Prochlorococcus marinus CUG1415: one gene and its partner. The protein of the gene in region 2 interacts with the protein of the main gene of each other region in a pairwise test. Links are inferred from orthologs where the notes say so. Each region holds a gene or a part of one and is shown on either strand. Other genes may lie near its edges.

The links.
Region 1: the proteins of HA143_RS05755 (region 2) and HA143_RS00425 interact in binary tests that used the Escherichia coli proteins (3 or more experiments, as listed by UniProt). The link is inferred for Prochlorococcus marinus CUG1415 from one-to-one orthologs.

What each region holds. Positions count from the first base shown.
Region 1 is NZ_JAAORL010000001.1:81,625-85,660, reverse strand. Bases 1-3,000 are described here. They hold HA143_RS00425 (aminotransferase class V-fold PLP-dependent enzyme), read left to right. Parts: upstream 1-873; coding sequence 874-2,127; downstream 2,128-3,000. Other genes in these bases: HA143_RS00420 (alpha/beta hydrolase family protein), read right to left, coding at 2,124-3,000; HA143_RS00430 (SufD family Fe-S cluster assembly protein), read left to right, coding at 1-874. In the rest of the region: more of HA143_RS00420, read right to left, coding at 3,001-4,036. UniProt on the Escherichia coli protein: Cysteine desulfurases mobilize the sulfur from L-cysteine to yield L-alanine, an essential step in sulfur metabolism for biosynthesis of a variety of sulfur-containing biomolecules.
Region 2 is NZ_JAAORL010000001.1:993,787-998,739, reverse strand. Bases 980-3,858 are described here. They hold HA143_RS05755 (SufE family protein), read left to right. Parts: upstream 980-2,148; coding sequence 2,149-2,568; downstream 2,569-3,858. Other genes in these bases: HA143_RS05750 (homoserine dehydrogenase), read left to right, coding at 2,613-3,858; HA143_RS05760 (5-formyltetrahydrofolate cyclo-ligase), read left to right, coding at 1,552-2,109; ruvC (crossover junction endodeoxyribonuclease RuvC), read left to right, coding at 1,069-1,542; bchI (magnesium chelatase ATPase subunit I), read left to right, coding at 980-1,063. Also shown: more of bchI, read left to right, coding at 1-979; more of HA143_RS05750, read left to right, coding at 3,859-3,914; HA143_RS05745 (hypothetical protein), read left to right, coding at 3,985-4,269; HA143_RS05740 (ABC transporter substrate-binding protein), read left to right, coding at 4,266-4,953. UniProt on the Escherichia coli protein: Participates in cysteine desulfuration mediated by SufS. Cysteine desulfuration mobilizes sulfur from L-cysteine to yield L-alanine and constitutes an essential step in sulfur metabolism for biosynthesis of a variety of sulfur-containing biomolecules.

The DNA.
Region 1 (4,036 bases), 910 kb from region 2 along the record:
AAACGAACATTGGAGTGACCTACTAAATCTTTCTTTAAGTTGTCCAAAAAATATCTTAGGCTTAAAAATAAACGGATCAAAAATCCCTCCTATTGAAATCTTTAGCCATGCATCAAGTAATTCTTTAAACGCAAAAACCCTAGTAATATTTTTAGAAAAAAATTGTAACATTGAATTGTTACAAGTAAATCTTGGTAAAGAAAACTCTTCATTATCTCAATCCACATTCATTTATTTAGAAGAAAATAGCTCCCTAAACCATGGTGTTGTTTCCTATGGTGAAGATAAATCACATCTATTAAATTCTCTCAATGTAATTCAACAAAAAAATAGCGAATACAACTTAGGGTCTTTACATTTTAAATTCAATTATGCAAGATTTGAAATTCGTATTGAACAATCTGCAGGAAACGCTAAAACCAATATCAAAGGTATGCAAATAACAAAAAACAATGAACAAATTGCTACTCATACAAAAATAGACTTTAATGGGCCAAATGGATTTTTAGACCAAATCAACAAATCACTTGCTGACGACAAATCACATGCTATATTTGACGGCTCAATAATTGTTCCCAAAATTGCCCAGAAAACTGATGCGTCGCAATTAAGCAGAAATTTACTTTTATCAAATCTCGCACAAATTGATACAAAACCTCAATTAGAAATAATTGCTGATGATGTCAAATGCAAACATGGAGCTACAATTGCACAATTAAATGATGAAGAACTTTTTTATATGCGTACAAGAGGTATTACGTTAAAAGAAGCAAGTAAACTACAATTAAGTTCTTACTTCCAAGAAATAATTTCATTTATTCCCATTTCAAAAGATAGATGGGATTTGCTTGATAAACTTTTAAATGAGAATTAATGGAAACGATTCAAAATTTCCCTGAAATAGCTAAGAAAGACTTTCCTCTTTTAAATAAGAACTTAAAAAGTAATGAGCAAATCATTTATTTAGACCATGCTGCAACAACCCAAAAACCAATACAAGTCTTAAAAAAAATTGATGAATATTATAGAAACTTTAATGCCAATGTACACAGAGGCGCACATCAATTAAGTGCAAAAGCAACAGAAGAATTTGAAAATGCAAGATATTTAATTAGCAAATATATAAAAGCGAATTCAACAAAAGAAATTATTTTTACAAGAAATGCTACTGAAGCAATCAATCTAGCGGCTAGATCATGGGGCGAATCTTCATTAAAAGAAAACGATGAGATTCTCTTATCAATAATGGAGCATCATAGCAATATTGTTCCATGGCAAATGGTTGCAGCAAAAAATAAATGCAAACTAAAATTTATAGGTATAGATAAAAATGGGAAATTAGATATAGACGATTTTAAATCAAAACTAACATCTAGAACTAAGCTTGTTAGCCTAGTACATGTTAGTAATACTCTAGGTTGCTGTAATCCAATCAAAGAGATAACTAAATTAGCTAAACAAAAAGGTTCTTTAGTTTTAATAGACGCATGTCAAAGTTTGGCGCATCAAAAACTAGATGTAATTGATCTTGAAATAGATTTCTTAGCGGGATCAGGGCATAAACTTTGCGGTCCTACAGGTATTGGTTTCCTCTGGTCAAGAAAAGAAATCCTAGAAAAGATTCCTCCACTCTTTGGAGGTGGCGAAATGATTCAAGATGTTTTTGAAGAGACAAGTACTTGGGCAGAGCTACCTCATAAATTTGAAGCTGGCACTCCAGCTATTGCAGAAGCAATAGGTCTTGCAGAAGCAATTAATTATATAAACACTATTGGATTGGATGAGATTCATGAATATGAAAAGACTATTACTAAATATTTATTTGAAAAATTAAATCAAATAGAAAATGTTGAAATTATAGGTCCATCGCCAGAGATAGATCCAGACAGAGCATCACTTGCCACCTTTTATATAAAAAATATACATTCAAACGATATTGCAGAAATTCTTGATTCAAAAGGAATTTGCATTAGAAGTGGGCATCATTGCTGTCAACCTCTTCACAGATACATTGGAATTAAATCAACAGCAAGAATTAGCATGAATTTCACAACCAATAAGGAAGAAATTGATATATTTGTAGAAAAATTAAAAGATACTATTGATTTTCTAAAAATCAATTCTTAAATATTCAAAGCATTTTTTAAAAAATCCTGAGATTTTTTCATTACTTCTTCTTTAGTTTCTATATATTTAAACCCATGCCCTTCATTTTCAAAAAAAATAACTTCTGAATATTTATTATTCCGAATCAAAATTTCTTGAATCTTTAAAGTTTGTTTATACGAAATAACTGTATCTTTTTTTCCATGAAACAATAAGATAGGTTTTTTTATTTTATTAATATGATTTATCGGCGATCTATTTATGTAATCATCATGATTTTTTGCATACTTTCCTAGCAAAGAATTTAAATAATCTTTTTCAAACCTATGAGTGTTGTAATACATATCCTTCAAATCAATAACAGGATATTTACAAATTGCAGCTGTAAAAATAGACCCATATAATAAACTATTCAGGGCAGTGAACCCACCAGCACTATTACCAGAAATTACTACTTTCTCACTATCAACTAGATTTGATTTAGTTAATTCAAGAGCTAGTGCTTTGCAATCATAAGAATCAACAATACCCCACTTATAATTCAACCTCTCTCTATATGCTTTGCCAAATCCTGATGATCCTCCATAATTAACTTCAGCAACAAAAAATCCCTTCGAGGTCCAATATTGAACTTCAGAATTATATGATCCATCAAAAAATGAAGTTGGTCCACTGTGAGCTCTAACAAGTAGCGGTGGCTTTCTACAATTGTCAACAAGGGGTTTATAAAGAAAAGAATGAGTAGATTGGTCTTCAAAACCTTTAAACCAAAATGATTCAGGTTTGGAACAATCTTTTATATGATCAATATGTATCTGCTCAGAAAAATTTGGTAAAAATTTTTCTGCAAAATCAATTTCAAGTACAATTCCCAAAAAATCATATCCATAACCTCTTAAAAGAACTTTATTTCGAAAAACACTGAAATCACTGATTGAGGTAAAAGGAGTAGAAAATTCTTTAACTAATACAAGATCTTTATATTGTTCCACTATTAAACTATTTCCTTTTTTGGCTACACAAAATAAGTTTTTTATAGTCCCCGAAAACAATGTAATTCCTGAGACCCATTGTGGTACTCCATATTCAATCAAATTTCTCTCTACTCTTTTCTTAATAAAAATATTCTCAATTTCACTTACATCTAAAAACAATAAGTTCCACCATCCAGAACTATCTTCAGAACATACTAAAAGTGTTTCACTTATCCAATAAGGTTGAAAAAAAGAAACATTTTTATTGGCATTGATCAGCTTATTTGAGAATTTTTTTATTTTTTTTATCTCTCCATCTAAATCTATTTGAGCAAAATACAGATCATTTTTCTCCCAGGGCATGTATGGAGAATCCCACTCGACCCATGAAAGTAAGGTAGCAGAAGTATTAGAAGATAATTCTCCAGCGAAATTTTTAAATTTTTTTATTCGGTAAATATCTTGTTTAGTTTTTTTTAAGTTCAAAGAAAATAAATAATCTCTATTATTTATTTCACAAATGCCATACAAAAAATTTTTCTCAGAAATAACAAATCCAGAATCGAAATTTCCTGCTACTGCTTTAGAAAGTTGCCTCGGTTCTTGAACTGACTCAAGATATTTGTTTTCAATTCTATATTTTATTCCTGCTTCTTTAAAAATTTGAAACCATACTGCTTTTGAAGACTGATCTATCCATATCAAATAAAAATTCTTTTTAAAATCAATACATTTATAAGATTTACCCCCATATCCATGAAAATTACTTTTAATATTATGTTTTTTACCAGTTAATTTTTGAGGAAATGCATATTTCTCGTTAAATGGTCTAGCAAAAATAGCATTTTGATGTTGATCTTCATCAACATCATCGATCCAAAAAATAGTATCTCTAACAATAGTTAATTCCTTAAAATCTTTTTTCTTAGAGTCTTTTTGGCTAACTTTTGCTTTAA
Region 2 (4,953 bases):
TTTTCCCTTTACAGCTGTAATTGGTCAGGAAGAAATGAAATTAGCTCTCTTGTTAAATGTTATTGATCCAAGAATTGGAGGAGTGATGATAATGGGTGATAGAGGGACAGGGAAGTCTACTACAATTAGGGCCTTGGCTGATTTGTTGCCTGCAATAGACGTTGTTAAAGATGATCCATATAATAGTTCTCTAATTGACCCTGATTTGCAGAGTAAAGAAGTTTTGGAAAAACTTGTTCAAGGAGAAAATCTAGAAAGTATTCAAAAACAAGTACCTATGGTGGATTTACCTTTAGGGGCTACTGAAGACAGGCTTTGTGGAACTATAGATATAGAGAAGGCTTTGAGCGAAGGTGTTAAGGCATTTGAACCTGGATTATTGGCAAAAGCTAATAGGGGTTTACTATATGTTGATGAAGTCAATTTGCTAGATGATCATTTAGTAGATGTACTGTTAGATTCGGCTGCTTCCGGATGGAATACAGTTGAAAGGGAGGGAGTATCAGTTCGACACCCTGCTAGATTTGTCCTTATTGGTTCAGGGAATCCAGAAGAAGGTGAATTAAGACCTCAACTATTAGATAGGTTTGGAATGAGTGTTGAGGTTAAGACAGTTAGAGATGCTGAATTAAGAGTTCAGGTTGTAGATCAAAGAACTTCTTTTGACGATAATCCTGATGAGTTTTCATTGAGCGTTGAGAAACAACAGGATGAACTTCAACAAAAGGTTATTAAAGCACAAGAAATATTAAATTCTGTTCAAATGGACGATGACCTAAGATTGAATATTTCTGCAATCTGCGGAGAACTAGATGTTGATGGTTTACGTGGAGATATTGTTACAAATAGGTCGGCAAGGGCAATTGCAGCTTTTGAGGGCAGAACTGAAGTGCAAGAAGATGACATAGCAAGGGTTATTTCTTGTTCTTTAAGACACAGACTAAGAAAAGATCCCTTAGAACAAGTTGATTCAGGTGAAAGAGTTATTCAAGCTTTTTGTAAAGTATTTGATTTAGATGAAAAAGAAAATCTTTCAAAATTTCAATTGTCTGCAGAAGCTTAATTACAGTGAGAATAATTGGGATTGACCCTGGATTAGCTAGAGTTGGTTATGGAATTATTGAAATAGAAAATGAAAAAAAGATATTATTAGATTGTGGTGTCATTGAGACAGGTAAAGATAAAAAAGAAGAAGATAGACTTTATGAGATATTCAAAGATCTTAATGAATTAATAAATCATTGGAATCCAACATCAGCGGCGGTGGAAAAATTTTTCTTTTACAGATCAAGCACTACCATTAGTGTGGTGCAGGCTAGAGGCGTAATTATGATGGTATTGGCCTCAAAAAAAATTCATGTTAGTGAATATTCTCCTGCTCAGATAAAATTAACCATTGCTGGGTCTGGAAAAGCATCTAAGAAAGAAGTTCTTGATGCTGTTATGTATATCTTAGAACTTAAAAAACCTCCAAAACCTGATGATTCGGCAGATGCCTTGGCAATAGCTCTCACAAAACTAAATGAAGATGGCATCAACTGAAGATTCAATATGACTATTTCTAAAAAAAAGAAATTGGAGAGGCATACCTTTAGAAAACTTAGAGATGAGATTTCTCTAAATCAAAGAGAAAATGTAGAAAAGAATGTAAAATTATATGTTGATTCATTTATTAAGGAATATAAAAATATTGGTTACATAGCAATATATTGGCCTCTAAGAAATGAAGTAGATATTAGAAGTCTTAAGGAAAAATTTTCTTTAGCTTTGCCCAGATGTAAAGATAAAAATGAATTATTATTTTATCCATGGGATGAAGAACCTCTCACAAAAGATTCTGAGGGAATACTAAGTCCAAATAATTCTTTTTCATTAAGTTATAACCAGATAAGTATGATTCTTGTCCCATGTCTTTCTGTAGATAAAAATTTAACAAGATTAGGTTATGGAGGAGGTTATTTTGATAAATTAAGGAGAGATAATGATTGGAGAAATGTTCCATGCATTGGAGTGTTAACTTCCAATTGTGTAAGTACGATTCCATTAACCAGAGCTGATTGGGATATTCCTTTATCAGGGTTTATCACAGAAAAAGAAATATTTGTATAATAAGAGATCTACAAGTGATTTATTAATAGTTTTTTAAAAATGGAAAATCAGGAAAAATACAATAATTTATCAAGATTAGTAGAAAAGTTGAAGAAATCAGAAGATCCAAAAAGAAAATATGAATACATTTTGTGGTTAGGGAAAAAATTGAAAGAACCAGATAATGAAATCCTTGTTGAAGAAAATAAAGTTAAGGGATGCGTTTCAGAAGTTTTTGTTAAGGCAAATATTAAAGGTGGGAAATTATTTTGGGAAGGATATTCTGATGCCCTAATAACAAAGGGTTTATTAGCATTTTTAATTACTGGTTTAAATGAATTAACACCAAATGAGGTTGTTAAAATAGATAAGAAATTTATTGAAGATACTGGTTTGAGATCAAGCCTAACACCTTCTCGCTCAAATGGTTTTTTAAACATATTGTTGAAAATGCAGTCTCAAGCAAATGAATTTTTGTAGGCCTAATAATATAAAATTAAACTCAAAGTTAAAAGAAATAAAAAATGAGAAAATGCAAAATTGGGATTGTAGGTTTTGGAACTGTAGGTTCAGGGATTTATAAAATATTAAGTTCTGAAGTTGATTCACATCCAATTCTAAAAGAAATAGAAGTTGCAAAAATAGCAGTTAAAGATCTTAATAAAAAAAGGGATATTGAGCTAGATAATAATTTATTAACTGATGATCCATTTAAATTAATTAATGACCCCTCTATAGATGTAATTGTTGAAGTTATGGGTGGGGTTGATTTGGCGAAAGATATTATTCTGCAATCATTAAAATTAGGGAAATCTGTTGTTACAGCAAATAAAGCAGTCATTGCAAGATATGGAGAAGAAATATATAAAACTGCATCCCAAAAAGGAGTTTATATATTGTCAGAGGCCGCTGTTTGTGGGGGGATTCCTATAATTGAACCCTTAAAAAGATCATTAAAAAGTAACAGCATAAAAAAAATGGTTGGGATAATAAATGGTACAACAAATTTTATTCTTTCAAAGATGACAAATGAAAAAGCTGATTACAAGGAGACCTTAAAATTGGCACAAAGCCTTGGCTATGCAGAATTTGATCCAACTGCAGATGTTGAGGGCCATGATGCTGCTGATAAGATTTCAATTCTTAGTGAACTTGCATTTGGAGGGAAAATAAAAAGAGAGGAGATTCATTCTGAGGGAATTAGTAAAATTAATCTAAAGGATATCGAATATGCCAATAAATTAGGGTTTGAAATAAAACTTTTAGCGCTCTCCGAAAGGGGAAAAATTAATAGTAATGATTCTCTCGCTTTGAATATTTGGGTAGGACCTTCTTTGATTCCAAAATCTCATCCATTGGCAACAGTTAAAGGAGTAAACAATGCTTTATTGATAGAAGCTGATCCTCTTGGAGAGATAATGTTATATGGTCCAGGTGCAGGGAGTGGCCCAACTGCTGCCTCAGTAGTATCAGATATATTAAATCTGCATGCCGCCTCAGTTAAAAATAATAATTCAATCGATCCATTATTATCTTTTGATTTCTGGAGAAACTGTCATATCATAAGATCTTCACAAATAAATAAAAAAAATTACCTTAGAATTATTTGTCTTGATAGTCCAGGTGTCATAGGAAAGATTGGAGATATTTTTGGAAAGAATAATGTATCAATCGAATCAATTGTTCAACTTGATGCAAGTGAGGACAAAGCTGAAATTGTCGTTATTACTCATGAGGTGAATAATGGAGATTTTGAGAGGTCGAAAGATGAAATAAATTCGCTAAATGAAGTCAAAATTATTGCAAGTCAATTAAGTTGTATTTAAAAAAATAGTTTGCAAATTTCTTTATAGCTTGGTAAACCGAAGAAAGTAAGTGTTTGGTTTTAGCACCTTAATGATTCATTCAAAACTATTAGAAAATAATAATGAAAATAATAATGAAAATAATAATTTAATTTTTTCTGAAAACCTTTATAAAGGTGCTTGTGTAAAAATTAAAAATAGCAATAAGACTTTTCAAGTAATTGGTTTAAATATAGGTAAAGAAATTTGTTGGGTGAGAGAGTGGCCTTTTGCTTGTAACTCTAAAAAAACATTTGCTTTAGAAATAAGTCAAATATCCTTACAAATTATTTGCTCAAATAATTCTTCAGAAAAATTTAGTAATTATGAAATATGAATAAAAAAGTTGCTTTATCAATATTTATTATTTTAATTTCTTTTTTACAGAATTCTTGTGGCTCAAAAAGAATATCTAAAAAAATCATTGTAGCAAGTTCTGGAAAAATTGAATCTTTAGATCCAGCTAGAGCAAATACTCTTAAAGCAATTCAATTAATCAGTTCTCTAGGAGACACATTATATGAATTAAATTCTGATGGAGAATTAATCCCTGAATTGGCCTCGGGAATGCCAATTATTTCAAAGGATAGACTTCAAATAACTATCAATTTAAGAAAGAATGTTTTTTTTCACGATGGAACTGCATTTAACTCAAATGCTATGAAGTTTACCTTTGATAGATTTAAAAGAATTGGAACGATGAACTATATTTTAGGAAATAAGATTAAATCAATAGAAACGCCAAGTGAATATTCAGTCATAATAAATCTGAATAAACCATCAAGTTCTTTAAATGGTTTACTAACATCAGTAAATTTAACTCCAATATCTCCTACCTTTTACAAACAATATTCTGATAAGTTTCTAAATGAAAAATTCGTTGGTACTGGCAAGTATGTGCTGACCAGTTTTTCTAATGAAGTTCAATCAATTGATCCATATTTGAATTATTGGGGTGAAAAGCCCTTAAATAACGGCGTTAATTTTGTGGGATATTCAAATTCATCCTCTCTTTTTGGGG